One region of the Neobacillus phoenicis genome, then DNA from elsewhere that is predicted to be linked to it. Evidence: riboswitches for the same ligand, from Rfam matches in the RefSeq annotation. Region 1 holds a riboswitch; each other region holds the start of a gene.
What was found. A riboswitch is a leader RNA that binds a small molecule or an ion and turns the genes downstream of it on or off. The one in region 1 is predicted to bind lysine.
Positions count from the first base shown of each region.

Region 1 (7,593 bases):
TTGCTTCATCTCCTCGTACGTCATGACTCTCGACTTCCAAGGATTCTGAACATATGGTTCTCCGCTCAATGCGCTGTATTGCTTATATCTTTCTTCAAAAGACGAGAGTGCATTGGTAAAAGCAATATCGGCCTGTTCTCTTAATTTTTCAAGCACGTCCTTTGGAGACCAGGAATGAATAAAGAAATTGTAATAGACATAGGCAGCTAACGCCGTTTGAACCGTATAAGACGGCTTCAAATCAGTTTGTTTTAACGAAACAGGCGGCACTGTCGTTTCTCCAAACGCTTCGTTACATAGCTCTGGATTGTAGTTGATTTGTCTCGTCAGTTCAGCCGCGATAAAGTTGGGATCTAATCCCTCAAAGGCAGAGCCAACATGCGTTTCTGCTCCCGTAATAAAAAATGACGGCAGCAGTTTTCCGACCGTGCCCTTATAGATATACCGATTGTCATCGCCTTCATAGCGCGGCGCCACGAAATCGGCATTAATCGCAGCAGAATAGGCGAAATCATGTTCATTTTTCCAGCGTTTCAATGTTTTTAAGGCAGAAAGTACACCGTGTGAGCTGTCTTCCTCATCACATTCCGCTAAAAGAACTAGATTTCCGTCTAGCTCTTCTGGATGCTCCGAGTAATATTTTAACAGATAGAGATGACTAGCGACGCCGCTCTTCATATCAAGGACGCCACGGCCAAACATCCAATCTCCGGACTGTAAATGATCCTTTGCAGAAGCAGGCAACTCTTCGTTTTTCAAGGATTCCATCAGCTCATCTGGATAGCAGGCCTGATCTTTCAGGTGGGTAAAATCATCAATGCCAACAGTATCCGTATGACCCATGAGGATGACGGTTCGATTGCTCGTTCCCTTTGTTCCTTTGACAAACGCCAGTACATTATAGCGCTCTTGATGATCGTTGTGTGTTTGCTCTAACACAAGATGACTTGGGTTTTGTGAAAAATAGGTCCAAGAAGAAATCATGGAATATAAAGCCTGGGCAATGGCTTTTTCGCCATAAGTATTAACGACACTTTCAATGTTTACGAGCTGTTTTGTGAATGCCAGTACATCTTCTCGACATTGCAACATACGCCTAACCTTCTTTTCTATAAAATTAGTATTTCTATCATTGTACTTGGAGAATTGTCCAGCTCCAGCGCCTAGCCCCTCGGGTCAAATAACCTTCGGCAATAAAAGTCAAATTTTTCTTGCCGAAGAACATTTGCCTGTCGGGGCTGACCAAGGCGCTTCCGCTTTTCTAATAAATTGGTATTTTAGAAAAATGTATCTCAGAAGTTAAAGCTCCGTCAAGACTTTTCATTTGGTTAGAAATTCCATTAAAAACATTATTGCATTTGTTGGAATATTTTATTATACTGAAAAAAGTTTCGTCAAACTAAATATAAAAATCCTCGTCTTTAAGCATTAGATGGGGTAGAGGTCGCGATTTTTATTAGTATCCTATGGGAGATTCAGTGAAATCTATGAAAATAGGAAAAAGGATCAATCGCCGAAGCTTCTGAAATCACTTTTTTCAGAAAGCTGGGTCTGCACTCGAATAGGGGCAGAACTGTCACAATTCCAAGGAATTGTGGAGAGCTATCTTCACCAATGCTGATCGATGAGGGTGTGCACGACACCGTCATACGCATATGTGACGGTGTCTTTTTATTATCAAAGGGGGAATATTTATGAAAAAGTTTGCAATTTTATTAGCTGCAGCGATGATGTTACTTTTATCTGCTTGCGGTACAGAGAAGGCTGACGGGGAAAAAGCAGCAAAAGCTAGCAGTGGCAAGCATGAATTAGTGAAAAAAGGGGCCTTAACGTTCTCAATGACTGGACAATATCCGCCGTTAAACTTTAAAAAAGACGGTAAATTAACTGGATTTGACGTTGAAATCGGAACAGAAATTGCGAAGAGAATTGGACTTGAAGCCAATCCTGTAACAAACCCATGGGAAACGATTATTCAAGGGTTAAAGGCGAAGAAATATGATGCAATTATCGGAAGTATGACAGCTACACCTGAGCGTGATAAGCAGGTTGACTTCACAAATCCATATTATCTATCTGGTGCACAGATTTTTGTAGCGGAAGGCAACAACGAGATCCAGTCTAAGGAAGACCTGAAAGGGAAAACAATCGGAGTTATTCAAGCGAGCACTTGGAAAGACATGGCTGAAGATCTATCTGACCAGGTGAAAGGCTACCCAACAGACGTCAACGCCCTTCAAGACTTAGCACTTGGCCGCTTAGATGCTGTTATCACTGACAAAATTGTTGGGGTAAGTGCAAAAAATGAAAAAGGCTTAAAAATCAAAGCAATCGGTGAATTGTTGAACGAAGACCGTGTAAGCGTAGCGGTTGCTGAAGGTAACAAAGAGTTAGCTGACAAAATCAACGAAGCCATCCAATCAATGATTGACGATGGCACATACGAAAAAATCAGCATGAAATGGTTCAACACCAACGTAATGGAAAAGTAAGAAATTATGTCGAAGGGGGACTGTCCCCCTTCGACATAATTTAATAAAGGAGGTAAGCCTCGTGGTTTTTTTAGATAATATTATTAGTATTTTTAGTGAGCATGGAATTGCTTTTTTGAAAGCTTCTTGGATGACGATCTCTATTACAGCAATCTCTTTATTATTTGCGATGGTGATTGGTATCATTTTTGCCGCCTTTAAGATCTCCACTAGTAAACTATTAAATCGCATTGCCGACATCTATATTGGGATTATTCGCGGCACCCCACTGATTGTTCAGATCATGTTCTTATATTATGGACTTGCCAACATCGTGAACTTGGATAGCTTCACGGCGGGGGCATTAGCATTGGGTGTTCACGCAGGAGCTTATATCGCAGAAATTTTCAGAGGAGCCGTTCAATCAATTGATCGTGGTCAGATGGAAGCGGCCAGATCGCTTGGAATGACCTACTCACTCGCGATGAGAAGAATTATTTTCCCACAGGCTTTCAAAAGATCAATTCCGTCCCTTGCCAATCAGTTCATTATCGGCTTAAAGGATTCTTCACTCGTTGCCTATATTGCGGTAACAGACCTTTACAACACGGCCCTTAGTGTTCAAGGGGAAAACTATATGCCGTTTGAAACGTATTTTGTCGTTGGAATCTATTACTTAATTATCGTCCTCATTTTCACATGGATTGCCAACCGTTTGGAAAAGAAACTGGATGTTAGTAAGCCGAAGGAGGTACGTGTCGCATGATTGATGTTCGTAATCTATCTAAATCCTTTGGGAAGCTGGACGTGTTAAAAAATATTGATTTACAAATCCATGAACAAGAAGTGGTCGTACTGATTGGTGCCAGTGGTTCTGGAAAAAGTACGTTGCTTCGCTGCTTAAACTTTTTAGAGGTGGTAGAGCAGGGAGAGGTTACGATTGATTCTGAAAAAATTGATCTCACCAAAACAAACTTGAATAAAGTGAGAGAAAAGGTAGGAATGGTGTTTCAGCACTTCAATCTTTTTCCGCATAAAACGGTGTTAGAAAACATTATCGAAGCCCCGATTTTTGTTCGAAAAGAAACGAAAGAAGCCGCCAGTGCAAAAGCGATGACCCTTTTGAAAAAGGTAGGCCTCGCCGATAAGGCAAACTACTATCCAGAGCAGCTGTCTGGCGGGCAAAAGCAGCGGGTGGCGATTGCAAGAGCGTTGGCGATGGAACCGAAAGTCATGCTGTTTGATGAGCCAACTTCGGCATTGGATCCTGAGCTAGTAGGGGAAGTGCTTCAGGTTATGAAGGACCTTGCTCGCGAAGGGATGACCATGGTTATCGTTACCCATGAAATGGGCTTTGCCCGAGAAGTGGCTGACCGCGTGATCATGCTGGCGGACGGCAAAATAATAGAAGAAGGACATCCAAGCGAGATTTTCGTGAACCCTCAGCATGAGCGGACACAGCGGTTCTTGAATCAAATCTTATAGAATCCCTTTTAAAATGACGTGTGAATTGCCACACGTCATTTTTTCACTTACTAAAGTAAAAGGCGCATTTCTTCGAGAAGGAGAAATTCGCTTTATTATTGAAGTATTGTTGTAGGTTGGTTTAACAAGATAAAAGAGGGAGTTGAAAAATGAAATTTAATAAAGAAGTAGTTAAAAACTTAGATCATGGATATGAAGATATAATAGAGTTATCTAGGAGTTGTAAATTTTCTGACTGTACTCATATAAACGAGATTGACTGTGCAGTTAAAAAAGCAATTTCTGAAGGTACTCTTCCAGAAGAAAGATTTAATAACTATTATAGTGATAAAAACGAAGCAGAATATGTTTCTAAACAAAAGAATAAAACTAAGGCGATCGATTACATGAAACAAAGGAAACTTTTTAAAAGGTAGGCTGTGTTAAAGAACATTGTTGATTTTTAACTCTGTTGATTGGAGCGGAAGGCGGCGAAGACTCCTGCGGGAGTACGGGGCAGGGGAGACCCCGCAGGAGCGAAGCGACGAGGAGGCTCCCCGGCACGCCCGCGGAAAGCGAAGCCGCCTGGAGCGGAAATCAACAGACAAGTTAAACAGAGCCAAAAGGTAAATAAATAGGAAGCTAATCTTAAAAAGACTAGCTTCCTATTTTTCTTTAATATCTATTTTTCTCAGCCGAATCCACCGTATGTTTCAAGAGCATGGAAATGGTAACAGGACCTACACCACCTGGGACAGGTGTGATGGCACTTGCCATCTCTAAACAAGATTCATAATCGATATCTCCAATATTCCCTTTGTTATATCCAGCGTCTAGGACAACAGCACCTTCCTTCAGCCATGACCCTTGAATAAATTTAGGCTTGCCTACCGCTGCCACAACAATATCCGCTTGTTTTATCAGATCAGGTAAGTTGGTTGTTTTGGAATGGCACGTTGTCACCGTCGCATTTTCATTAAGAAGTAACGCCGAAACAGGCTTCCCTAAGATCGGGCTTCTCCCCACAACAACGGCATGTTTCCCCTCCACTGGAATCTTATAATAGTGGATGATTTCCATAATCGCTGCTGGTGTACAGGAAGGATACTTTCCAAACCCTAATGCTGTCTGACCGTAACCTGCACTTGTCACCCCATCCACGTCTTTTTTGATATCAATGGCTTCGAAAGCCAGGCGTTCATCGATATGTGATGGGACAGGATGCTGCAGGAGGATCCCATGGACAGTTTCATCTTCGTTTAATTCTTTGATTGCTGCTAACAATTCTTCTGTCGTTGTTTCTTCAGGCAAATGAACTCGAATAGACTGGATGCCTAATTTTTCACAAGCATTCCCTTTCATTCTTACGTATGTTTCTGAGGAAGGATCATTTCCTACTAAAATGGTGGCAAGGCACGGGATGATTCCATTATCCTTAAGCGTTTCAATTCGTCCTTTTAATTTTTCTTTGATTTCTTTAGCTACAACAGTTCCATCTAAAATGATATTTTCCATATTATCGCCTCCGAAAAAAATAAAAAAGAGATAAGGAAATACATCCTTATCTCTGCCCAGACGACCCGACCATATAAGTACACAGCTTCCTTGTGGTTGTTTCCACAGATGTCGTCAGTTACTGTGACTGCTTTTGTTATATGAAAAAGATAACATAAAAAGAATAAATGTCAACCGTTTGAGTATGGAGGTTTTTACAATTTAATAAAATATTAGAAAACATCATTCCGTTCTGTATCGGAGTAAACGGAGATAAGCACAACCGCTTTTTCCTCGCCCACATTTTTAACAAAGTGCGGGACGCTCGCATTCCAGCTAAAAGTATCTCCTTCTTCCAAGATGAACGAATCTTCACCCTGTTCGGCAAGGACCTTCCCTTCTAACACTAAGTGGCTTTCTAAGCCTTCATGGGCATTAGCTTCACCCATGGATGCACCCGGAGGAAACTCGACCAACATCATGCGTAATCCGCCTTGCGACGTTAAATGCTCAATTTTTAAGTTGTTATACGTCGAATTCGTTCTTTCGGCCTTTTTAACGATGCGCATATGCTGCTTTTTTTCCAATAGTAAATAGGGTAAAGGTACTCCTAGGAAAGTTGCTATTGTTTGCAGTGTGCTTATGGAAGGAGAGGTATTATTATTCTCGACATTGCTGATAAAGCCCTTCGATAGCCCTGTTCCATCACACATCTGAGCAATCGTGATTTTTTTTCTGTTTCGTATTGCGCGAATCTTTGATCCAATATTCACGTAAGCCACCTCGAATGTTTCCTGATAAAAAACTTAATTCTATCTTAGCAAAAAAACAATTGACAATCCATAGTGTTTGGAGTTATCTTATAGATAATAATTATTCCTACTAGGAAACTTATTTTTTGACTATTAGTTTTCTAATATGGATATATTATTTTTATTAAAATTCACAAAACCCTTTATATAAAATTTTAAGGAGAGGATCATATGCTTCCATCATTATTTATCGCACACGGAGCTCCGTTACTTGCGATTGAAAACAATGAGTACACTCAGTTTTTAAATCAATTAGGACGTACTCTGCCAAGACCAAAGGCTATTGTTTTATTTTCTGCCCACTGGGAATCGAATATTCAACAGGTGAGCAGTGCCCCTGAATACCGAACCATTTATGATTTTGGTGGATTTCCTGAAGCCTTGTACAAAATAGAATATCCAGCTAAGGGAAATCATGACATTACGAAAGAAATTACCGAACTATTCACTAGCCAAGGCGTTTCATATGAAGTTGATGCGTCGCGCGGATTGGATCATGGTGCATGGGTCGTATTGAGGATGTTGTATCCAGATGCGGATATACCTGTGATTTCGATGTCGGTTAATCCAAACCTTTCACCTGCAGAACAGTATCAGATTGGAAAGTCTTTAGCAGATTTAAGAGAAAAGGATGTTTTAATCATTGCCAGTGGAGGAACGGTGCATAATCTCCGAGCGTTAAATTGGGATAAGGATCACACTGGCGAAATTGATGACTGGGCACTCGCGTTTGATGAGTGGTTAGCACGTCATCTGAAAACTTGGGATGTAGATTCACTTTTTAACTATCAGACGTTGGCGCGGACAGCAAACCTAGCTGTGCCTCCATATGGAACAGAGCACTTCATTCCTATTTTTTATGCGCTGGGTGCAGCGGATAATGGGAAAAGTGCAGAATTACTGCACCGCAGCTACCGATATGGAAGCTTAAGCCATAGTGTATGGCAGTTTAATTAATTTTAAAAAATACAGGAGGAATTTTTTATGAATAATAAATTTGAAGTCAGTACATTCATTTTACGAGTGGTTTTAGGGATTAGTTTTTTTATCCACGGGCTTACTAAGTTCCAAGGCGGAATAGAAAATATCGTTGGTTGGTTTGACAGTATCGGTTTACCTGGTGGATTGGCCTATGTAGTGGCAGTGATTGAGTTGGTTGGTGGATTAGCCTTAGTGATTGGTTTAGGCTCAAGAGTCGTGTCTATTCTTTTATCCCTCGTCATGGTTGGTGCCATGATTAAAGTAAAATTAGCGGTTGGATTTTTAGGAAATGGCCAAATGGCAGGGTATGAACTAGATTTAGCTTTCTTAGCGATGGCTGTAGTGATTGCGGTCAATGACAGCAAATTGTT
Region 1 covers NZ_CP154847.1:1,176,094-1,183,686, forward strand. Annotated here, with positions in the region: gene AA0X95_RS06230 (M20/M25/M40 family metallo-hydrolase) at 1-1,092, opposite strand, end outside; lysine riboswitch at 1,431-1,613, shown strand; gene AA0X95_RS06235 (ABC transporter substrate-binding protein) at 1,695-2,492, shown strand; gene AA0X95_RS06240 (amino acid ABC transporter permease) at 2,554-3,237, shown strand; gene AA0X95_RS06245 (amino acid ABC transporter ATP-binding protein) at 3,234-3,956, shown strand; gene AA0X95_RS06250 (hypothetical protein) at 4,106-4,372, shown strand; gene AA0X95_RS06255 (bifunctional 5,10-methylenetetrahydrofolate dehydrogenase/5,10-methenyltetrahydrofolate cyclohydrolase) at 4,611-5,450, opposite strand; gene AA0X95_RS06260 (helix-turn-helix domain-containing protein) at 5,663-6,202, opposite strand; gene AA0X95_RS06265 (dioxygenase) at 6,413-7,198, shown strand; gene AA0X95_RS06270 (DoxX family protein) at 7,226-7,593, shown strand, end outside.

Region 2 (7,593 bases), 1.6 Mb from region 1:
ACACTTCTCGTGTGTATTTTTTTGGAAAAAGATATAATATAGTAACAAATTTAAGAATAAAATCTTGTAGATAAGTTTAGGGGGAGAGTTTTTGCAACAAAATTTTATTAAAATGAACCAAGGAAAAAATAATTGGAAAAGGTATTTATTATCATTTGTTATTATAATATTTTTCATTTTCTTAGGGTCTATTATGTACATGTTTGCTTTAAGTGTATTTGCTGAGGCAGATGGTGATCCAAATTCTTATTTCGATAGAATTGAGTTTGTAGGTGTTCATGTTAATCCGCTATATGATTTTGTTTTGACACATATTAATTATGTTTTTTGGGTGCTAGGTTTTGTTATTACCATAAGGCTGATTCATAAACGATCATTCAAAACTCTTATAACTCCTAACCAAAAAATAAACTGGAGGAGAATTTTTTGGGGATTCAGCATATTTTTTTGCTTAGTTTCCGGAACGACATTAATTGATTTTATTTTAAATCCAGGAGATTATTCATTCAATAATATTAAATTCGAGGACTTTCTTCAGCTGTTTTTCTTTGTTTTAATCTTAACACCATTGCAAACTACGGCGGAAGAGGTGTTTTTTAGGAGCTACCTAATGCAGTGGTTTGGGCGAAAGATTAATCATTCTCTATTATTATCAATAATTGTTGGCTCTATTTTTGGTATGCTTCATTTCAGTAACCCGGAAATGAACTATTCAGCTTTTTTTGTCGGTAGTGATTATGTACTTTCTGGTATCGTATGGTGTTACATAACTGCGAAAACTAATAGTGCAGAAATAACGATTGGTGCTCATGCGGCAAATAATATGTTTCTTGGTTGGTTTTTAACCATGGATGATGCAGTCTTTGGAAAAATTCCATCCTTATTTGTTGTAAGTGATATTAATCCACAAATCTCCTTGTTATGGACTATAATTACTCTATTCGTTTTTACGACTTTTGCAATTAAAAAATATGGAACATTTTAGTGGATTAAATTTTATTTGGGAGAAGTATGAGAGAACAAATCATTGCCCAAGAAGAAAAGCTGACTCGAAACAGTCAGCTTTTCTTCTTGGTTAAATAGTTACTACGTGTCAGCTTACCCGCGTCTTCCGCCTCGGCCACCACGTTTTGTTTCTGTGTTACGTTTAAGTGAAGATAAATTTTCTTCACTAGACTTTAAAAACTTAGCCATTTTATCTTCGAATGATTCTTTAGGTTTGAAATTGCCTTTTGGACGAAAGTCTTTAGAGCGGTTGTCTGATCTTCCTTGCCTTGCTGGGCGCTGTGAATAAGAAGAGGTTTGACTTTCTGGTCTATCGATTGCTTTTTTGATGGATAAGGCAGTTTTTCCGTCTTTCTCACTAATTACTTTTACTTCAACCATGTCGCCTACTTTAAGATGGTCATTAATATCCTTTACATAGCTTTCAGCAACTTCACTGATATGCACAAGACCTGTTGTGCCGCCAGGCAATTCTACGAATGCTCCAAAATTAGTGATTCCTGTTACTTTCCCTTGTACTTTGCTGCCTATTTCAACTGACATAGAAATATATTTCCCCCTCAATAATGTTAAAACCACTTCATTATAACAAATATTTCACAGGAATAAAATATTTTTGCTGAATTAGGAAAAATATTGAAAACGTTTAATAAATGTTAAAGAACCGTTCACAAGAATAAGGAGTAAAGTGCGATAAAATAAAAGTATGTTAAAAACATCACAAAATAAAAGAATTATATTAAAAAAGGAGTAACACCCTATGGCCTACAGTAAACCAGACAAAATTATGGAAATAACCATAGAGAATGGTACAAAGAAAACTACATACTCTCCATTGCAGACGGTAATTTTAGGTTTTGAAGCAGGTGCATTTATTGCGCTAGGTTATTTACTTTGCATACGTGTAACAGCAAGCTTATCAATCAATTTGGAAGGATTAAGCAGCTTGATTGGCGCAACTGTCTTTCCTATTGGGTTAATTCTTACATTACTTGCAGGAGGAGAGTTATTAACAGGTAATATGATGGCCGTACCGCTTGCAAGGATGGCAAAAAAGGTGACTACAAGTATGGTTATCTATAATTGGATTCTTGTTACAATTAGTAACTTTCTAGGAGCTGTATTTGTGGCCTATTTCTTTGGGCATATTGTTGGTCTTACTGAAACGGGTCCTTACTTAGAAAAAACGGTTAGTATTGCAGAGCATAAACTTGAGGCTTCATTTCACCAAGCCTTTATTTCAGGTATTGGTTGTAACTGGTTGGTTGCTTCCGCAGTTTGGCTTTCGTATGGAGCCAACGACATGACTGGTAAAATAGCTGGAATTTGGTTTCCTACGATGGCTTTTGTTGCCATTGGTTTTCAACACGTAGTTGCTAATATGTTTGTTATACCTGCTGCGATTTTTGCAGGTCATTTTTCCTGGTTGCAGTATTTTAACAATTTTGTTCCAGTTTTCTTAGGAAATGCAGTAGGAGGAACAGTATTTATTGCGATGGCCTATTGGCATGCTTATAGAAAAAAAAATGTACCATATCAAGAGCCAAAGATCGTTCAATCAATTATAAAAACGTTATTCGATAGATTTTTGTATTCGTAATCAAGATTACTGTATTAAAAATAATATTTTAAAGGGTCCTATCTCTTGGATCCTTTTTTAATTTCAACATTCGGACAAAAACAGTCATAATACGAACCATTTTCTTAGGAGGGTGTCGATGAAAAAACGAGAACTTTTCACAGAGATGTCACATGTAAACCGCAGAAATGGAAAAATCAGGTGATAATAAAAGTATAAACAAATGAAAAACAAATAAAAGGAGGAGAACAATGAGTAAACCAAATTGGATAGCCATGCTGTGAGCGGGAGGTAGGGGGGACAAGACTTAATCTACTTACAAAAACAATCGTAAAGCCAGCGGTGCCGTTTGGTGGTAAGTATCGTATCATTGATTTTGCCTTAAGTAATTGCAAAAACTCAGGGATAGAAACTGTAGGTATTTTAACTCAATATATGCCCCCTGGTATTACATTCTCATATTGGTCAATGTAATCAATGTAATCAATGGAAGCTTGCGGACAGATTGGGTGATAAGTGGTTCAGTTGAAAGGGCAGTAATATTTAGTGGTGTGAAAATTGGAAAGGGGGCTCATATAAAAAATTCGGTAATCTTACCTCATACCATAATAGAAGATAATGTTTGGCTGGAAAATTCTGTAGTAGGAAGTCAATCTCTTATAAAGAAAGGTGTGATTATTGGGTCAAAAACACCAGAAAAGTATTTAATGGTAGTAGGAAATCAGGTTACCGTTGACCCGGCTATTGAAGAGGTTCAATTTAAAAATAGTGTTAAATCAGTTTTATCTTAGGTAATAGACAAAGAAGAGGTTGACCCATTCTATAGAGTCAACCTCTTTTTCTATATATGAATAGTTTTTATAACGTTAATGTTATCCGCGTCTTCCGCCTCGGCCACCACGTTTTGTTTCTGTGTTGCGCTTAAGTGAAGATAAATTTTCTTCACTAGACTTTAAGAACTTAGCCATTTTATCTTCAAATGTTTCTTTAGGTTTAAAATTACCTTTTGGACGGAAGTCTTTTGAACGGTTATCAGATCTTCCCTGCCGTGGCGGGCGTTGTGAATAAGATGATGTTTCAGGTTTTTCTATCGCTTTTTTAATGGATAGGGCAGTTTTACCATCCTTTTCACTAATTACTTTAACTTCAACCATGTCGCCTACTTTTAGATGGTCATTAATATCTTTTACATAGCTTTCTGCAACTTCGCTAATATGCACTAGACCTGTTGTACCTCCAGGTAATTCGACGAATGCTCCAAAATTAGTGATTCCTGTTACTTTTCCTTGGACTTTGCTGCCTACTTCAACTGACATGAAATCTTTTTCCCCCTCAATAGTGTTAAAACTACTTAATTATAACAAATTTTCAAGGGAAATAGAATCAATCGAATAGATTTTTCTAACTTTTTTTTGAAATATCTTCTATTGAAATATTCATTAATAAAAATATTTTCTCTATTAACTGAATACCTTTAGTAAACTGATTGGAAGGCTATTCTGTAATGTTTGTTGTTCTACATCCGTTAATGGGACAAGTGGTAATCGTACACCACCTACAGGTACACCAATCATTTTTAATGCTGCTTTTACTGGTGTTGGGCTTGGTGCTGCAAACAATGCTCTCATTACTGGAAGGAGGTTACGATGTGCTGTTGCTGCCTCCTTAAGATTACCATTATTAAAATTATTGATCATTTCTTGCATTTCATTTCCAATGATATGCGAAGCAACAGAGACAACTCCTGTGCCACCAATTGCTAAAACAGGTAATGTTAATCCGTCATCCCCACTATAAAGTGTAAAGTCACTAGAAGTGTGGCTAATGATGTCGGACATGGCATCAAGGTTTCCGCTTGCTTCTTTGACAGCAACAATATTATTAATCTTGGATAAACGGACGATTGTTTCGACAGTCATATTAACCACACTTCGTCCTGGGATATTATATAGCATGACCGGGAGTGATGTAGATTCGGCGATTGCTTTAAAGTGTTGAAATAATCCTTCTTGAGATGGTTTATTGTAGTAGGGAGCAACCAGCATAATTCCATCAACACCAGCATCCTCAGCTTGCTTTGTTAAGCTAATAGAGGCTCTTGTGTTATTGGAACCAGTTCCTGCAATGACAGGAACTCTGCTATCAACAACATCTACAACAAATTTAAATAGGTCCACTTTTTCTTCAGTCGTTAATGTGGGAGATTCACCCGTTGTTCCAGCTATAACTAATCCATCAGAACCATTAGCGATTAAATAATTAATGAGTTCTTTTGTTGCAATATAATCAATGTCCCCCTGTTGATTAAATGGCGTAACCATCGCAGTTAAAACTTGGCCAAAATTCATCTTTCTCACCCTTTAAATATTTTTTTTAATTAGAGCGGGGAAGGCAGCTTAATAGTCAACGCAAAAAAGCAACAGCGAGGGTTCGCTGCTGCAATAGAAACATGATTTAATAATTGTTCCCATGCGTGAGATAGCCCTCCATATAGTTACCTATATGACAGTTCTGTATTTATTCAATAGCAGAACCAGCTTCAAGATATATGAGTTTCTTTCAGCTTCGGCAAATTCCCCTTTTCACAATTGTCAGTGGATCTCATTCTCCTCGAATTGAGTACTCATGGTTTTTGCGCCTCTATCCTCACTTCAAATGGTATTGAAGTAAGAAATATTTAATTGACTGTTACTATAACAGAATTTCTATTATTATACAAGTTATTTGGAAGGTTTATAAAAAAAAGAGGCCAATCAAGAGTTGATAAGAAGTAATATTAATCTATGAAAATGTTAAATAATAGTAAATGTCATATAGAACATAAACAGAGTGGATGTGTTATTTTGATCGAAGAATTAGTAAAAAATCATTTAAAAGAACACTACGGTGATTTTACACTTGTCCGATTAACAGGAGGATATACAAATGAAACCTTCTTATTAAAGGGGACTCAGCCTTCATTGGTTGTAAAAGTAGCGAAGACAAATAATAAAGATTTCGAAAATGAAATCAATAGTTTAAATTTTTTGCAAGAAACAGAGGTAGTACCGAAAATATATAACTTAGTAGAAACAAATCAATTTAAACTTGTGGTCATGGAGTATAGACAAGGATTACACGGTCAATCAATCATAGAGAATCATGATATTGAGACAACAAAAGTACTGTTTAAAAGCTTAGGAGAAACACTTGCAAATAGGATCCATATTAAGAAACATCCTATAACTTCAAAAGGAATTAGAAAATGTACTATAAATGAAATGAACTTAAATTTGGACTTTGTTCCTGAAATTCTTATTTCAAGATCAAGGGACATATTACAACACATTAATGAGTCAAAGAAAGATTGGGTTTTAACGCATGGTGATTATGGTGTACATAATGTCTTATTTTCAGCTGAATCCGGTCTTACAGTATTAGATTGGGAATGGTCTGAATGGGCTGATCCATTAACAGATATAATCTGGGTCTGCTGGTTTACAAAGCTTCATTATCCTGAACAGGCAGATTTATTAAATCGTTTGTTTTTAGAAGAATACAAGAAGTATAATCAAGTCAAACTTTCCCCTGAAAAAGTAAAGGCTTACAGTTTATATAAAGTTTGGAAGGTCTTACAAAAAGTTGAACAAGCGCCACAAGCAGTTCAGGAGGAATGGATTCGCAGATTAAAATGGACGATTGACACAGAATTAGTAAGCTCATCAATGTATTATTAGCAATTTCAAAAAAAGAGGGGGTTTAATTATGTATCTAATGTCTCACAAAATGAATGAACAATATGCTAAAGAAGTATTGGGGTGGAAATATAACCAGCCATATGATTTTTATGATAATGAATTAACAAATGAATCCCTTCAAGAATTATTGAATGGCAGTTATTATGCTGTAGTTAATGCTGAAAATAAATTAATAGGTTTTTTTTGCGTGGGAGAGTCTGCCCAGGTTCCAACAGGTCACCAGTTTGGAGCCTACCTTGATGGTTTTATTGATTTTGGACTTGGTATGCATCCCGGAGAAACTGGAAAAGGAAATGGCTATGAATACTGTACATTTATCCTTGACCTGATCAAAGAAAAATATAAAAACTTTCCTATCCGCTTAACTGTGGCCAATTTTAATAAAAGGGCCATTCATCTTTATGAAAAAATGGGATTTGTTAAGAGTAAAGAATTTAATTCAAATGATTATTCCTTTTCAATAATGGTTAAAGCATGAGTCTTTAAATATTAAGGCTGTGTTAAACATGAATGTTGATTTCCGCTCCAGGTGCTTCGCTTTCCGCGGGAGTGCCGGGGAGCCTCCTCGTCGCTTCGCTCCAATCAACATTTTCTATAAAAACAACATTAACTTTTAACACAGCCAATATTTAAAAGAAGCTTGAGGATGTTCCGAATCTCAAGCTTCCTTGGGTGATAAAGTATTAATTATATTCTTTTACTAAATCTTTTGTGCTTCTAACTGTATCAATAGGACGAATCATTTTTTCAATTTGACCACGTTTTGTTTCTAAGAATGGAGGCAAAGATAGTTTTTCACCGAGTGTTTCATAGGGCTCATCCCCCATAAATCCAGGACCATCTGTAGCGAACTCAAATAAGATTTGAGGTGCTACTCTTACATATAATGACCCAAAAAAGTAGCGGTCAACAAAACCAGAGGTACCAAAGCCGAACCCTTCAATACGAGTCATCCATTCTTCCAAAACCGTACGATCCTCCACACGAAATGCTGCATGATGGACAGTACCAAAGCCTTGTTGCGATGGGGGCAGTACTGCATTGTATTCGACAACTACTTGGGCACCATTACCGCCTTCTCCTACTTCAAATAAGTGAAAAGCATCCTCTTGTGCAATTTCTTTAAACATAAGAACTTTTTCCATCATTTCTTTAAAGTAATCAAAATTGGCCACACGAACAAAGATTGGTCCTAATCCAGTGATGGCGTATTCTAAAGGGATTGGACCCTTTTGCCAAGGTGTACCGCTAAGAACTCCTTTATTTTTTTCA
Region 2 covers NZ_CP154847.1:2,746,136-2,753,728, forward strand. Annotated here, with positions in the region: gene AA0X95_RS14275 (CPBP family intramembrane glutamic endopeptidase) at 92-985, shown strand; gene AA0X95_RS14280 (S1 domain-containing RNA-binding protein) at 1,099-1,548, opposite strand; gene AA0X95_RS14285 (formate/nitrite transporter family protein) at 1,766-2,605, shown strand; partial or broken gene AA0X95_RS14290 (sugar phosphate nucleotidyltransferase) at 2,912-3,025, shown strand; gene AA0X95_RS14295 (hypothetical protein) at 3,094-3,375, shown strand; gene AA0X95_RS14300 (S1 domain-containing RNA-binding protein) at 3,457-3,900, opposite strand; gene dapA (4-hydroxy-tetrahydrodipicolinate synthase) at 4,045-4,932, opposite strand; lysine riboswitch at 5,056-5,235, opposite strand; gene AA0X95_RS14310 (phosphotransferase) at 5,428-6,300, shown strand; gene AA0X95_RS14315 (GNAT family N-acetyltransferase) at 6,329-6,799, shown strand; gene AA0X95_RS14320 (ring-cleaving dioxygenase) at 7,005-7,593, opposite strand, start outside.
Region 2: it holds a riboswitch for lysine, as region 1 does, so the genes downstream of both, dapA (4-hydroxy-tetrahydrodipicolinate synthase) here and AA0X95_RS06235 (ABC transporter substrate-binding protein) in region 1, are expected to answer to the same signal.

Region 3 (7,593 bases), 740 kb from region 1:
ACCACAGTTGGCAAGACCACCCTCACCCATAATTGCTTCTAAACGCTCAGCCTTATTCATTTCCCCTGTTGGATGTGCGTTAAATAGGCGAACCTGAGAAAGCGGCTGCGGCCCGATAAAATCAGATTTACTGTTCACATTCGGACATGCCTCTAGGCAAACACCACATGTCATACACTTCGAGAGTTCATACGCCCACTGACGTTTTTTCTCCGGCATACGAGGTCCTGGTCCTAAGTCGTAAGTTCCATCAATAGGAATCCAAGCCTTCACTTTCTTTAAAGCATCAAACATTCTGCTACGGTCAACCGCAAGGTCCCTCACAACTGGGAATGTTCTCATAGGCTCTAAACGGATAGGCTGCTCTAATTGATCAATCAGTGCCGAACAGGATTGACGAGGCTTACCATTAATAACCATTGAACAAGCACCACAGACTTCTTCGAGACAGTTCATTTCCCAAGTGATTGGGGTAGAGGCTTGTCCCTTTGCGTTCACAGGATTCTTACGAATTTCCATCAAAGCGGAAATGACGTTCATATTTGGTCGATACGGAACCTCAAATTCCTCCTCGTAAGGAGTAGAATCCGGTGTATCCTGACGCATAACTAGAAACTTAACTGTTTTATTTTCAGACATTATTACCCACTCCCCTTTCTATTAATGCTTTGTAGTGTAATCTCGTTTTCGTGGCTTAATTAAAGAGACATCGATGTCTTCATAATGGAAGGCAGGTGCTGAATTTGCATCCACAAACTTCGCCATTGTTGTTTTCATGAATTCTTCATCATTACGTTCAGGGAATTCAGGCTTATAGTGAGCACCGCGGCTCTCATTACGGTTTAATGCTCCGATTGTAATAACACGTGCTAATTGAAGCATATTTTGTAATTGTCTAGTGAATGCTGCCCCTTGGTTGCTCCACTTAGATGTATCGTTGATATTGATGTTCTGGTAGCGTTCTAATAGCTCCTGAATCTTTTCATCAGTTTGCTGTAACTTATCGTTGTAACGAACAACTGTAACGTTATCTGTCATCCATTCACCAAGTTCCTTGTGAAGGACGTATGCATTTTCTGTACCGCTTAAAGACATAATTGAATTCCATTTTTCTTCTTGTTCCTTAACATGACGATCAAAAACAGAAGAAGAAACAGCCTCAGAGCTCTTCTCAAGACCATTGATATATTTCACTGCATTTGGACCAGCAACCATTCCACCATATACAGCAGAAAGCAATGAGTTTGCACCTAGTCGATTGGCACCGTGTTGTGAATAATCACACTCACCAGCAGCAAAAAGACCTGGAATGCTAGTCATTTGGTCATAATCAACCCATAATCCACCCATTGAATAGTGAACAGCAGGGAAGATTTTCATCGGTACTTTACGTGGGTTATCTCCCATGAACTTTTCATAAATTTCAATGATTCCGCCTAGTTTTACGTCCAACTCATGCGGATCCTTATGAGATAAATCAAGGAATACCATGTTTTCGCCATTAACACCAAGCTTTTGACGAACACAGACATCGAAGATTTCACGTGTTGCAATATCACGTGGAACGAGGTTTCCATAAGCAGGATATTTCTCCTCTAGGAAATACCACGGTTTACCATCTTTGTATGTCCAAATACGGCCGCCTTCACCACGTGCTGATTCACTCATTAAGCGAAGCTTATCATCTCCAGGAATAGCTGTTGGGTGAATTTGAATCATTTCACCGTTTGCATAATATGCACCTTGCTGATAAACAATAGAAGCAGCGGAGCCTGTATTGATGACAGAGTTTGTTGATTTACCAAAAATAATACCAGGTCCACCAGTTGCCATAATGACTGCATCAGCAGCAAATGATCTGATTTCCATAGTTTTTAGGTCCTGAGCAACGATTCCGCGACAGATACCTTCATCGTCAACAACCGCACCGAGGAATTCCCATCCCTCATACTTCGTAACTAATCCGTCCACTTCATGGCGGCGAACCTGCTCATCTAATGCATATAGCAATTGTTGTCCAGTTGTCGCACCAGCAAATGCTGTACGGTGATGCTGTGTTCCTCCGAAACGACGGAAATCTAATAAACCTTCTGGTGTACGATTAAACATAACACCCATCCGGTCAAATAAATTGATAATACCAGGTGCTGCATCACACATTGCTTTAACTGGAGGCTGATTTGCTAAAAAGTCTCCGCCATAAATCGTATCGTCAAAGTGAATCCATGGGGAATCCCCTTCACCTTTTGTATTAACTGCTCCATTAATACCCCCTTGGGCACAAACAGAGTGAGAACGTTTAACCGGAACAAGAGAAAAAAGCTCTACCGGAGTTCCTGATTCTGCAGCCTTGATGGTAGCCATTAAGCCAGCTAAGCCGCCGCCGACTACGATCACTTTACCTTTACTCATTCGTGACTCACTCCCTTAATCCAAAAAATACTATATTCTACCGACTATTAAATGGTTATTGAACAAATGCGATAAGTGTTTGAATTCCGATGAAAGAAAGAACAATAAATACACCAACAGTCACGTATGTAGAAATAACCTGTGAGCGAGGTGATACTGTGATCCCCCAGCTAACAAAGAAGGACCAAAGTCCGTTTGCAAAGTGGAAAATCGCCGAAAGGATCCCTACTAAATAGAAAACAAACATAAATGGAGATGTCAAAATATTATGCATCATATCATAGGATACTTCCGCACCAAACGCCGCTGCTACACGTGTTTGCCAAACGTGCCACGTAATAAAGATGAGCGTGATTACACCCGATACACGTTGAAGCATGAACATCCAGTTCCTAAAGAAACCAAATCTTTTTACATTACTTTTAGCGGTAAAAGCAATATAAAGTCCATAGATTGCATGAAATAGTAATGGTAAATAAATAATTACAGTTTCTAAGACAATGCGGAATGGTAGACTTCCCATGAAGCCTGCTGCCTTATTGAAAGACTCTGGACCTCCAGTGATAAAATGGTTGACTACAAGATGCTGTGTAAGAAACACTCCAATTGGAATGACCCCTAGCAGCGAATGTAATCTGCGATTAGCAAACTCTCGATTCCCCGCCATACATTTACCCCCCTTAATTTTTAAAAAATGATGTTAAGCTCTTTCTTCTTATGTACCCCTTAAAGAAACTTAACCCAATACCACTGTGACAATAATGTGACATGTCCATTTTACTCCCATCGACATAGAGCGTCAAGAAAACGGATACACAATCTTTATCAAAAAATAAAATTTTTAAAATATATTGATATTATAATAGGATAGTACCTATTTAATAAAAACAGCTGCTTCAGTTCCCCACACAACCCATATTATTACATTTAATTACCAACATCTTACGGTTGGTATTTCCTCTCAAACGGATAAGATAATTATGATGATAAATAAGATAAGATATTCCGAAATAATATATCATTCACATAAGGATTTATTCACATTTTCAGCAAATCAGTACTGAAAAATAAATCAAATTGTATATAATAGAATGATAGAAAGAGGGGAAGCTTGTGAAAGAAAGTACAGCCGTTAATCAACATTTGAATTATGAAGAGCCAGAACCAAGAACCATTTCAATGTTTGGGTATGAAATCATTAGGGAATACCTTTTGCCAGAGATTCTAGGCAAAGACACCCCTGAAATCTTATACTGGGCAGGAAAACGTCTTGCACGAAAGTTCCCATTACCTGACCACGAAACATTAGTTGAGTTTTTTACTAATGCTTCTTGGGGACAGCTTGAAATCATAAAAGAGACGAAAAATGAAATCGAATTTGAACTAATAAGTCCACTTATTGTTTCTCGTGTAAAATCAAAAGCAGAACACTTCTTCCAACTCGAAGCCGGCTTCCTTGCCCAACAAATTGAACTGCAAAAAGAAGTGATTGCAGAAGCGTTTGAACACCCTGTAAAAAAAGCAAACAAAGTCCAATTTACTGTTAAATGGGATCGTAAAGATGTAATTTAGTAAGAAAAGCGCAAGCGCCTTGACCAGCCCCGACAGGCAAATGTTCTTCGGCAAGAAACGTCCGCACTTTGACTTTTATTGCCGAAGGTTATTTGACCCGAGGGGCTAGGCGCTGGAGCTGGACAATTCTCGAAGTCGAATTTATACTTTCCTTGATCATCGCAAAGAGGCTGACTCGAATTGAACGAGTCAGCCTTTTCTTATTAATTTCCAAGCTCAAATGCGCTGTGTAGGAGTTCAACTGCTTTTAACATTTTCTTTTCTTCTAAAACAGCAGACACCTTGATTTCAGATGTGCTGACCATTTTAATTTGGATGTCGTTTGAGGCTAGCACTTCAAACATTTTCGCAGCCACACCCGGATTAGAAATCATTCCTGACCCCACAATGGAAACCTTCGCTAGTTTATTTTCTGCATCAAGTTGTTCATAACCAAGTACAGCCTTATTGTCTTCTAATACCTTTAATGTCTCTAACAGATCATTGGTATGTATGGAGAATGATAAATTAGCCGTTCCCCCTTCTGTTGTGCTTTGAATAATAATATCAACGTTGATATGATTTTGAGCAAGAGTTGTAAAAATGGTTGATAAACTGGTTAAGGAATTAGTTAACCCCAAAACGGTAACCTTTGTAATCTCATCTTCAAATGCAACACCACGTACAACTAAATTTTGTTCCATTGTTGCTTCCCCCTCAATGACTGTTCCTTCGATTTTCTCCATGCTTGAACGAACTTCAAGTCTTACTTGATAATTTTTAGCAAATTCTACCGCTCTTGGATGCAGTACACCTGCACCTAGATTAGCAAGCTCCAGCATTTCATCATAGGAAACGGATAATAACTTACGGGCATCTTTCACATATCTCGGATCTGTTGTAAATACACCCGTTACATCCGTGTAAATATCACATTTATCTGCTTTTAACGCTGCTGCCAGGGCAACCGCTGTCGTATCAGAACCCCCTCGACCAAGAGTGGTGATTTCCCCTTCTTCAGTTATCCCTTGGAATCCGGCTACAATAACAACCTTGCCTTCTGCAAGTTGGTTTTTAATGGATTCTGTTTTGATATTAGAAATTCGTGCGTTTCCATGGACCGGCTCTGTTACAATTCCTGCCTGCCACCCTGTATAGGAAACCGCTGGTAGACCTTGTTGATTTAGGGCCATGGATAATAAAGCGATCGTTACCTGCTCGCCTGTCGATAGGAGCATATCCATATCCCGTTTATTTGGCTGTTTGGAAATTTCCTTTGCTAGACCAACGAGCTGATCCGTTGATTTCCCCATGGCAGAAACAACGACAACAACATTATTGCCTCTATCTGTTTCCTCTTTTACACAGGCTGCTACATTTAAAATTCTTTCTACACTGCCAACGGAGGTTCCCCCAAATTTTTGAACAACTAAACCCATCATTTCCCCTTCTTTCAGTTATGCTCTACCTATTTTGCTACAAAAACATAAATAAAAAAGCAATGAGAGGCATCTCATTGCTTTTTGAACACGAAAAATAAATTCCTGTACAAATAACGTAAGATAGCTCTCCAAGACACGCGTCTTGACAATCCGGCATTTATTCAATACAGGACCAGCAAAGAAAGAAATGAGACTTTCCTTACTTCGGCGAACATTCCCTTTCATGATTCTTCCTTGAAGCTCATCCTTCTCAGAATCACTACTCTTGAAGCTCGCACCTCTACCTTCACTTTAGTACTATAAAGTGATAGTAATTTAAATTTTCACTAATTATAGCATGGTCAATTTATTCTGACAATAACTATTCTTGAAGTTTTTTCATTAACTCTTCTGCCACATTTAATGGAATACCAATGTCGGTAAATTCCTCCATAGTCGCTTCTTTCATTTTTTTCACAGATCCAAACTGTTTAAGCAATAACTTTTTACGTTTTTCCCCAATGCCAGGAATATCATCCAATAAGGATTGAAAGGCGCTCTTTCCACGTATTTGGCGGTGAAAGGTAATAGCAAAGCGGTGAACTTCATCTTGAATACGTTGCAGCAAATAAAACTCCTGACTGTTTCGTTCAAGTGGAACAATTTCTAAAGGATTACCGTATAACAATTGTGACGTACGGTGTTTTTCATCCTTTACAAGACCCGAAAGTGGAATATCTAATCCTAATTCATTTTCTAAAACGTCCCTAACCGCTTCCACATGTCCTTTTCCACCATCAATTATAATAAGATCCGGTAGAGGAAGATTTTCTTTTAATGCTCTTGAGTACCTTCTTCTGGTTACTTCCCTCATTGATTCATAATCATCCGGTCCCTTTACAGACTTGATTTTATACTTTCGATATTCTCTCTTATTCGCTTTCCCATCTGTAAACACAACCATTGCTGAAACGGGATCTGTCCCTTGTATATTTGAATTATCGAAGGACTCAATCCGATGCGGCGTGTAGATTCCAAGTAACTTTCCAAGGTTTTCAACTGCCTTAATGGTACGTTCTTCATCCTTCTCAATTAAAGAAAACTTTTCATTCAAAGCGATTTTTGCATTTTTAATCGCAAGGTTAACAAGATCCTTCTTTTGTCCCTTTTTCGGTTGAAGAACCTTTACTTCTAGAAGCTGTGCAGTCATATTCAAATCAATTTCATCTTGAATCAGAATTTCCTTTGGCTTAAAGTGGTTGGCCTTTTGGTAAAATTGTCCTAAAAACGTAAGGATTTCTTCTTCTGGCTCATTGTAAATAGGAAACATGGAAACATCCCGTTCAATCAGCTTTCCTTGGCGCACAAAAAAGACCTGTACACACATCCAGCCTTTGTCAACAGCATAACCAAACACATCACGATCCGTGAAATCCGTCATGGTGATCTTTTGCTTTTCCATGATGGTTTCAATGTGAACGATTTTATCACGGAATTCCTTTGCTCTTTCAAAATCCAATTCTTCTGCCGCTGCTGTCATTTTTTCGGTTAATTCTTTTTTAATATCCTTATATCCGCCATTTAAAAACCGAGAAATTTCATCCGTCATTTGTTTATATTGTTCTTCAGATACTTCATTAACGCATGGAGCAAGACATTGCCCTAAATGGTAATATAAGCAGACTCGATCTGGTAGTGTAGCACATTTGCGTAACGGATAAATCCGGTCTAAAAGCTTTTTGGTTTCGTTGGCCGCCCCGACATTCGGGTAAGGACCAAAATATTTACCCTTATCCTTTTTTACTTTTCTCGTAATAATCAGTTTAGGATGTCTCTCTGCTGTCAGTTTAATAAACGGATAGCTTTTGTCATCCTTCAGCATGATATTGTATTTTGGATCATATTTTTTGATGAGATTAAGTTCAAGTATCAATGCTTCTATATTGGATGAGGTAACAATGTACTCAAAGTCTTCGATTTCATTAACAAGTCTTAACGTCTTTCCGTCGTGTGAGCCGGTAAAATAAGAACGTACTCGGTTCTTTAATATTTTTGCCTTCCCCACATAAATAATTGTCCCCTGACGGTCTTTCATTAAGTAGCAGCCAGGCTGGTCAGGCAGCAGGGTTAATTTTTGTTTAATATTTTCATTCACTCCGGCCACTCCTCCGTCTTTTATTCTATCCTTAAAATTTTATCACATCTGTTC
Region 3 covers NZ_CP154847.1:1,920,551-1,928,143, reverse strand. Annotated here, with positions in the region: gene sdhB (succinate dehydrogenase iron-sulfur subunit) at 1-639, opposite strand, end outside; gene sdhA (succinate dehydrogenase flavoprotein subunit) at 661-2,412, opposite strand; gene AA0X95_RS09870 (succinate dehydrogenase cytochrome b558 subunit) at 2,468-3,079, opposite strand; gene AA0X95_RS09865 (YslB family protein) at 3,526-3,984, shown strand; gene AA0X95_RS09860 (aspartate kinase) at 4,188-5,402, opposite strand; lysine riboswitch at 5,519-5,696, opposite strand; gene uvrC (excinuclease ABC subunit UvrC) at 5,767-7,539, opposite strand.
Region 3: it holds a riboswitch for lysine, as region 1 does, so the genes downstream of both, AA0X95_RS09860 (aspartate kinase) here and AA0X95_RS06235 (ABC transporter substrate-binding protein) in region 1, are expected to answer to the same signal.

Region 4 (7,593 bases), 1.4 Mb from region 1:
AAGTGGACAGCTTTCAGGAGAAGCATTTGCTTTAGCTTTCCGTAATGTATATACCTTTGGTCCAACCTTTAGAGCTGAGAATTCTAACACCGCTCGTCACGCAGCGGAGTTTTGGATGATTGAACCAGAAGTTGCTTTTGCGGAGCTTCCTGATATTATGGATCTTGCTGAAGAAATGGTTAAGTATGTTATTGGTTATGTAATTGAACAAGCACCAGAGGAAATGAACTTCTTCAATAGTTTCGTTGAAAAGGGCTTATTAGATCGCTTAAATAACGCATTTACGGCAGATTTCGGCAGAGTGACATATACAGAAGCCATTAATCTGTTAAAAGATTCAGGTGAAAATTTTGCATATCCGGTTGAATGGGGAGCGGACCTACAAACAGAGCACGAACGTTATCTGTGCGAAAAAGTGTTCCAAAAGCCTGTATTTGTTACTGATTATCCAAAAGAAATTAAAGCCTTCTATATGAGATTGAACGAAGATAATAAAACAGTTGCTGCAACCGACTTACTAGTACCAGGAATTGGAGAGTTAATTGGAGGCAGCCAGCGTGAAGAGCGTGAAGATATTTTGGCTGGGAAAATTAATGAACTTGGTATGAATGAGGAAGATTACTGGTGGTACTTAGAGCTAAGAAAATACGGTGCAACTAAACATTCTGGTTATGGCCTAGGATTTGAACGTTTGATTATGTACTTAACTGGTATGACAAACATTAGAGATGTTATACCATTTCCAAGAACTCCAGGAAATGCAGAATTTTAAGCCAAAAAGACCAATTCATTCAGTGAATTGGTCTTTTTTTGATTTTTCACATTATAAACAAGCATAAAATTCGACTTCGAGAATTGTCCAGCTCCAGCGCCTAGCCCCTCGGGTCAAATAACCTTCGGCAATAAAAGTCAAAAGGCGGACTTTTCTTGCCGAAGAACATTTGCCTATCGGGGCTGACCAAGGCACTTGCGCTTTTCTTACTGTAATTCTTCTTCAAAATAAAACGTACCTGGGTGCTCTTTAACGGTATAGGAGTATCTCTTCATATTTTTTACATACTGCCACTTTAAAATGGTGACCATTTCACCAGTTTCTTTAATGTTTACAGTTTGACCGCTACTATAACGGTTATTTGAATTCTTCATTTAATTACACCCCTTCTATATTACAACTTAAGTATAACACAAATTAATTTATTCTATTTGTCCTTCCTTTAGGTTATACTTTAAAGTTAAAAACTGGGAGGGATTCCTTTTCCTTTCATTTTTAATGCCCCTATGCTATGATAGATGAAAGTGAGGTGTCATTTTGACAAATTATAAAGCAAAAAAGAGTAACCTCAAGGCCTTATTATCTAAAAACGGCATGGATTTGGATAGTTTGGAAAAGAACACCAGTATACCTAGAACTCAACTCAATGACTATTTATCCAAGAAAGTAATGAGTTTAAATTCTGCAATGACTATTTCCAAAGAATTGAATTGCAAGATTGAAGACTTATATGTATGGACTGCGGAAGAAGCATAAACGCAAATAAAAAACAGACTCTTGTGTGAGTCTGTTTTTTATTTGCGTTTTAGTTTGATAAATCACATTTATCTAAAGGAATTAATTTAGTTTTCTTGGTGAATTTATATCCCATCCATAAGATAAGGAAAAGCGGTAACCCTATATAAGATACCAATACACCATTCCAATCGATACTGCTTCCAATAAAGGCAGAATAGTTTTGTCCTAAAACAACGAATCCACAAACAGCAAAGGCGAAAAAAGGACCGAAGGGGAAGAATTTTGATTTATATGGTAATAAACTTAAGTCCTTGCCTTGCGCGATAAAAGCTTTTCTGAATCGATAGTGACAGACTGCAATTCCGAGCCAAGCAATAAATCCGGACATACCAGATGCATTTAATAACCAAACATACACCGTTCCATCTCCGAAGAAAGAAGCAAGAAAGGCCAAGGTGCCGACTAAAGTTGTTGCGATAAGAGCATTGACAGGAACGCCATTTTTATTTAGTTTCCCTAGAAACTTTGGAGCTTTGCCTTCACGTGCTAAGTCCCATAGCATTCGAGTAGAAGCATACATACCGGAATTACCCGCTGATAACACAGCTGTTAAAATAACTGCATTCATGACAGAAGCAGCAAAAGCAATTCCTGCTTTTTGAAAAACAAGAGTAAAGGGGCTAACCGTAACATCACCATTTGCTAAGTTTTCATTTGTATAGGGAATAAGAAGACCGATTACTAAAATAGCTAAAACATAAAATAAAAGAATCCGCCAAAATACTTGTTTGACCGCTCGTGGAATTGCTTTCTTTGGATCCTCCGTTTCACCTGCAGCAACACCTAAAAGCTCTGTTCCTTGAAAGGAGAATCCTGCGGCCATAAAAATTCCTAACATTGCCATGAAACCACCGTGGAAAGGGGCGTCACCAACTGTGAAATTTTTGATGCCGATTGCTTCATCTCCCATGATACCGACAATCATTAGCGTACCAGTTATGATAAAGACAATAACCGTTACCACCTTTACTAATGAAAACCAGTATTCTGCTTCACCAAACCCTTTAACAGAAAGATAATTTAATAGAAACATAATGACTAAAAAGATTCCGCTCCAAATGAATGATGGTGTATGTGGAAACCAGAATTTCATAATCATTGTTACGGCAGCTAACTCAGCTGCAATGGTGATGGCCCAGTTATACCAGTAATTCCAACCTAGTGCAAAACCTAGGGAAGGATCGACGAATTTAGTTGCATACGTACTAAAGCTTCCGGCAACAGGCATATAGGCTCCCATTTCTGCTAAACCTTGCATCAAAAAGTAAACCATTAAACCAATAATGATATAGGAGAGAATGGCCCCGCCTGGTCCAGCTGAGTGTATGGCTCCTCCACTAGCAAGGAATAAACCAGTACCAATGGTTCCTCCAAGTGAAATCATGGTAAGGTGTCGAGATTTAAGGCTTCGTCTTAACTCAGAGGGTTCTTTTTTAGGTGATAAACCACCATTATATTCATTTTCTTTTAATACTCTTGCTGTTTGCATAATCTTTACTCCTTTTTTGATTTCTTTCTTTTTTTCGAGAAGGAGTTTGGAATAAAAAATGCCATCGAAGTAGAATCGATGGCATTATCAATACCCCGCATCATACCTTCCGAAAGATAGCTCAACACGAATGGCTGGTAGGTCCATTCGTGACAGTTCTGTTCCTATTTGGAGACAGCCCCAGCATGCTTTTTCAGAGAATAAAGCACACTTCGGCAGTTTTTCCTTTCAAACGGAGTCAAAAATGTCTCAGCATCTCATCCGCCATACTAATAAAAACCGCGACCTCTACCTCATCGGTTTGATGAGGATTTAGCTTATAAAATTATTATATTTCTAAAGTATAAATAATATCGTACATTTGTCAATATATTTTACTCCAATAACTTTTTTGCTATTACAACCTTATGCTAATTAACAGATAATTAAATCTTTTGGAAAAAAACTATTAAATTTACTTTAAAAATGATAATCGGTATTATTTTTAAATATAAATGATGGCAGTGTTCGGAGGTATTTTCCATGCGGATTTTTGGAATTATTACGGGATCACTAATTGTTGTACTGGCATTTAACCTTTTTTTAATACCTCACGAAGTGTTAAGCAGTGGACTGAGTGGTATTTCCATGATATTAGGTATGGTTACGCCTCTTAATACTGGTTTAGCAAATTTCCTTTTGAATTTTCCGTTACTGGTTATTGGGTACAAAATGTTAGGCAAAAAATTTATTATGAACTCGATCTTTTCAGTGCTCATCATATCTGTTGGGCTCTATGTTGTACCTGTCTATGAAATTGCAAATGATAGGATATTGTCTTCCATCTTTGGTGGTGCTTTAACAGGTCTTGGGGTAGGCATTGTTTTCCGAAGTTCAGGTTCTACAGGCGGATTTGATATTATTGGTATGATTGTTTCAAGAAAAAAGGACTTTCCAATAGGCACACTTCTATCAGGGATGAACGCAGTTGTTATTTTGATAAGTGGATTTTTGTTTAATTGGGATGCTGCACTGAATACCTTAGTATCTATATTTGTAACAGGTAAAGTAGTTGATTCCATCTATACGGACCATGCTAAACTAACGATAATGATAATAACAGATAAAGGTGAAGAAATGAGGTCACATCTGTTAACCAATCTGTACCGAGGATTGACAATTATGGATGGGGTTGGCGGTTACTCAAATAATAAACGAAATGTCTTAATAACAGTAATATCACGATATGAACTGAATGAGATAAAAAATCTTATTGTTGAGGTAGATCCTACTGCATTTGTCAATATTACTGAAACGATTGAAGTAATGGGACTGTTTCATCGTCCTAGTCCCTCTTAATAAAAATGGGCCGCACTATCTAATAGTGCGGCCCATTTTTTATTAATTATTAATGTATTTTTCAAATACATACCCAAAATCTTTCACACAATACTGTTTTTTACTATCATCTAGCCATTGAAAAGCCGCTTGGTTCAGCATTTTAAATTGAACAACTAAATTGCTATCCGGACTTGTTATTCGACCTAGAGTAGTAGAGGCAACATCAAGGCTTTGTTTTGCAAATTGAAGGCTGATTTCATTTTCATGAGATATTTCGGAAATTTTTATTAAAGCTTTATATAAATCCTTTACTTCCTCAATATGTTTCTTATGAACGTCAATTGAGAAAGGCTGTGAGCCAATTTTGAACTTAATTTCAACATCAAGGTCCACGGTCCCAGCTGTTTCAAGTTTAACATCAGAAATCCGATTGGTTGCATAGCTGTATCGATGCAGCATTCGCTTCTTGCTTGTAGCACTTGTACCATCAAGGTGAATTAGGGCATTATTTGTAAAACAATATTCATCCGATTTTGACTTAATTAAAAAATAAATTTTCTCATTATCTTCGTGCATGACATAATCATCAGCATCGACCTTATCGTAATTCTCCGGTTTAATGACAGAACCAACATCACTTAATCCTAAAATATCAGCAGCTACTTTTCCAAACATTCTCTCAACCTCACTTTTTAAGAATCTTGACATACATTATGTACGAACGAAGATTCATAAAGTTTCAGTTAATTATTTTTTTAGTTGAAAATCACTTGATGGTTTTCTTTTTTTAATAGAGAATACAATATATAATTTTATTTGAATTTTTAGTAAAAGGGGGTATAGGACATTGCGGCCTATCATTTTAGGTGTTTTTGCAGCTTTCTTTTTTGCATTTACATTTATATTAAACAGATCAATGGACTTGGCTGGTGGAAGCTGGATTTGGAGTGCATCACTCAGGTATTTTTTTATGGTACCCTTTCTTTTCTTGATTGTTATTAGTAGGAAGAACCTTAAACCATTGCTTGTAGAGATGAAAAGTCGTCCAACTTCATGGATAATTTGGAGTACAGTGGGGTTCGGATTGTTCTATGGACCTATTTGTTTTTCAGCTGCCTATGCACCAGGTTGGTTAATCGCGGCTACTTGGCAAGTAACCATCATTTCTGGTTCACTACTTGCCCCGCTTTTTTATGAAACAATCCTAACTAAAAAGGGCCCTATAAAAATTAGAGGGAAAATTCCTTATAAAGGCTTACTCATGTCAATGATTATATTACTTGGAATCATTCTCATACAGCTTGAACAAGCTAATCATTTATCATTTCTTACAGTAAGCTTAGGTGTTGTTCCTGTTTTAATTGCATCGTTTGCCTATCCATTAGGAAATAGGAAAATGATGGAGGTATGTGGTGGTCGTCTTGATGTTTTTCAACGCGTGTTAGGAATGACAATAGCCAGTCTACCTTTATGGATTATCTTATCCATTTATGGAGTGATAGATGGTGGATTGCCAAGCATGGGGCAAACCATTCAGTCTGGGCTGGTTGCTATTACCTCTGGAGTCATTGCAACAATACTATTCTTTCAAGCAACAGACCTGGTGAGAGGTAATATGCAAAGGCTTGCCGCTGTGGAGGCCACACAATCTATGGAGGTTTTATTTGCACTTCTTGGAGAGGTGTACATACTAAATTCAGAACTTCCAACGATGTTATCGTGGATTGGCATTCTGTTAGTCATGGGTGGAATGTTACTTCACAGCTATGTGTCACAAAGAAAAGAATTATCTAAAGACCAAGCCGTTAGTGCATAAGTTAGTATGACCCCTAAAAATCCTTATCAATATGAATTGATAAGGATTTTTAGGGGTCACTGCCATTAACCGTTAAGATAGGGGGTGAGTTTATCAATTGTGGCTTGTAAGAGAGCTGCATTTTTTTTGTACATTGCTTTTGATTTTGTACAATTAGTTTCAAGTGAAAAGATTTCTAAATCTGCCTGTGCTTTTTTTAAGGTTGCCAGTAATAAAGGACGCTGGGCAGGTTCTGGCACTTGTATCTTATCATCATATAGATCAACAGTCAGTTCACCGTAGGAATCCACCTGACCAACAAAAACATTATCAAGAGTCACACCTAGTTTTTCTAACTCGGTATATAACCAGCCTCTGCCTTTCCCTGCACATCTTAAAGGTTCATCAACAATATTCCCGTCCATAATGACTGTTTGTGGTTCTTTTTCATTTGGCATTTTCATTTGTAAATCTTTAGGTGTCAAAGGTCGGTTTTCTCGTTTTAATAAAGTGCTTAAATTTCCTCGTGGTTCTAGAACGGCAAATTCAACATCAGCAATTTTAAAAATATCCTTTTGTCGAAGTAGAGCAGATAATTCATCAATGGTGTATTTCTCTTTTTTTAGATTTTCCTCTAAGATCTTTCCATCCTTAATTACGACAGTGCCTTTACCTTCTGCAAAATCACTGAATTTTTTACTTTTTATTGCCAAATAATTCACTAAAAAGGTAACAAATCCAAAAACAATGAGTGCCAATACACCATGAAACATGTTACTTTCAAGTCCAGTAACTACTTCACCAGCAATACTTCCAATTGTAATACCAGCAACATACTCAAAGAAAGAAAGCTCAGATATTTGCTTCTTTCCAAGTACTTTTGTAGTGATAAATAAAAGCAGCAAGAAGAATAATGAGCGACCAATAATAAAAATCCAATCTGGCATAATTCTCACCTCAAATATTAGGAACCGCTATATTGGGGCTCCAGTCGTTCAAGTTCCAAAACACGATATTGAAGATCTTTCCTTATCTCACCCAAAGTTAACGTAGCTTCATGAAAAATAACTTGTGCTTCTTTTTCAAGTGAATTTAACGCCATGGAAGATAATTGTGCCTCAATTCCTTTCATGGTTGAAAGACATTGTTTAACGTTTGAAGCTATGGTCACATGAACAACTTCCTTTCAGAAATCAAAAAATGAAAAAGGGGTTGGCAGATATGCCAACCTTTTCTACCTTATTGATTGTATTGCGGCTCTTCAGTAAGAATCTCTTGAAGGCGTGGTTCTAGACTGTCAAGGACTGATTGTGTTTGTTGAGCTGCTTGTTGATATAGCTGCTTTGCATTTTGGTTATCTGTAGCTAATGCAAAGGTTTCAAAGCTTGCCTGAGCACTTTTTAACCCTGCCAATGCTTG
Region 4 covers NZ_CP154847.1:2,624,660-2,632,252, forward strand. Annotated here, with positions in the region: gene asnS (asparagine--tRNA ligase) at 1-772, shown strand, start outside; gene AA0X95_RS13600 (hypothetical protein) at 979-1,146, opposite strand; gene AA0X95_RS13605 (helix-turn-helix domain-containing protein) at 1,310-1,528, shown strand; gene AA0X95_RS13610 (amino acid permease) at 1,578-3,059, opposite strand; lysine riboswitch at 3,169-3,358, opposite strand; gene AA0X95_RS13615 (YitT family protein) at 3,582-4,397, shown strand; gene AA0X95_RS13620 (PH domain-containing protein) at 4,440-5,054, opposite strand; gene AA0X95_RS13625 (multidrug resistance efflux transporter family protein) at 5,227-6,195, shown strand; gene AA0X95_RS13630 (DUF421 domain-containing protein) at 6,261-7,121, opposite strand; gene AA0X95_RS13635 (DUF1657 domain-containing protein) at 7,139-7,345, opposite strand; gene AA0X95_RS13640 (DUF1657 domain-containing protein) at 7,414-7,593, opposite strand, start outside.
Region 4: it holds a riboswitch for lysine, as region 1 does, so the genes downstream of both, AA0X95_RS13610 (amino acid permease) here and AA0X95_RS06235 (ABC transporter substrate-binding protein) in region 1, are expected to answer to the same signal.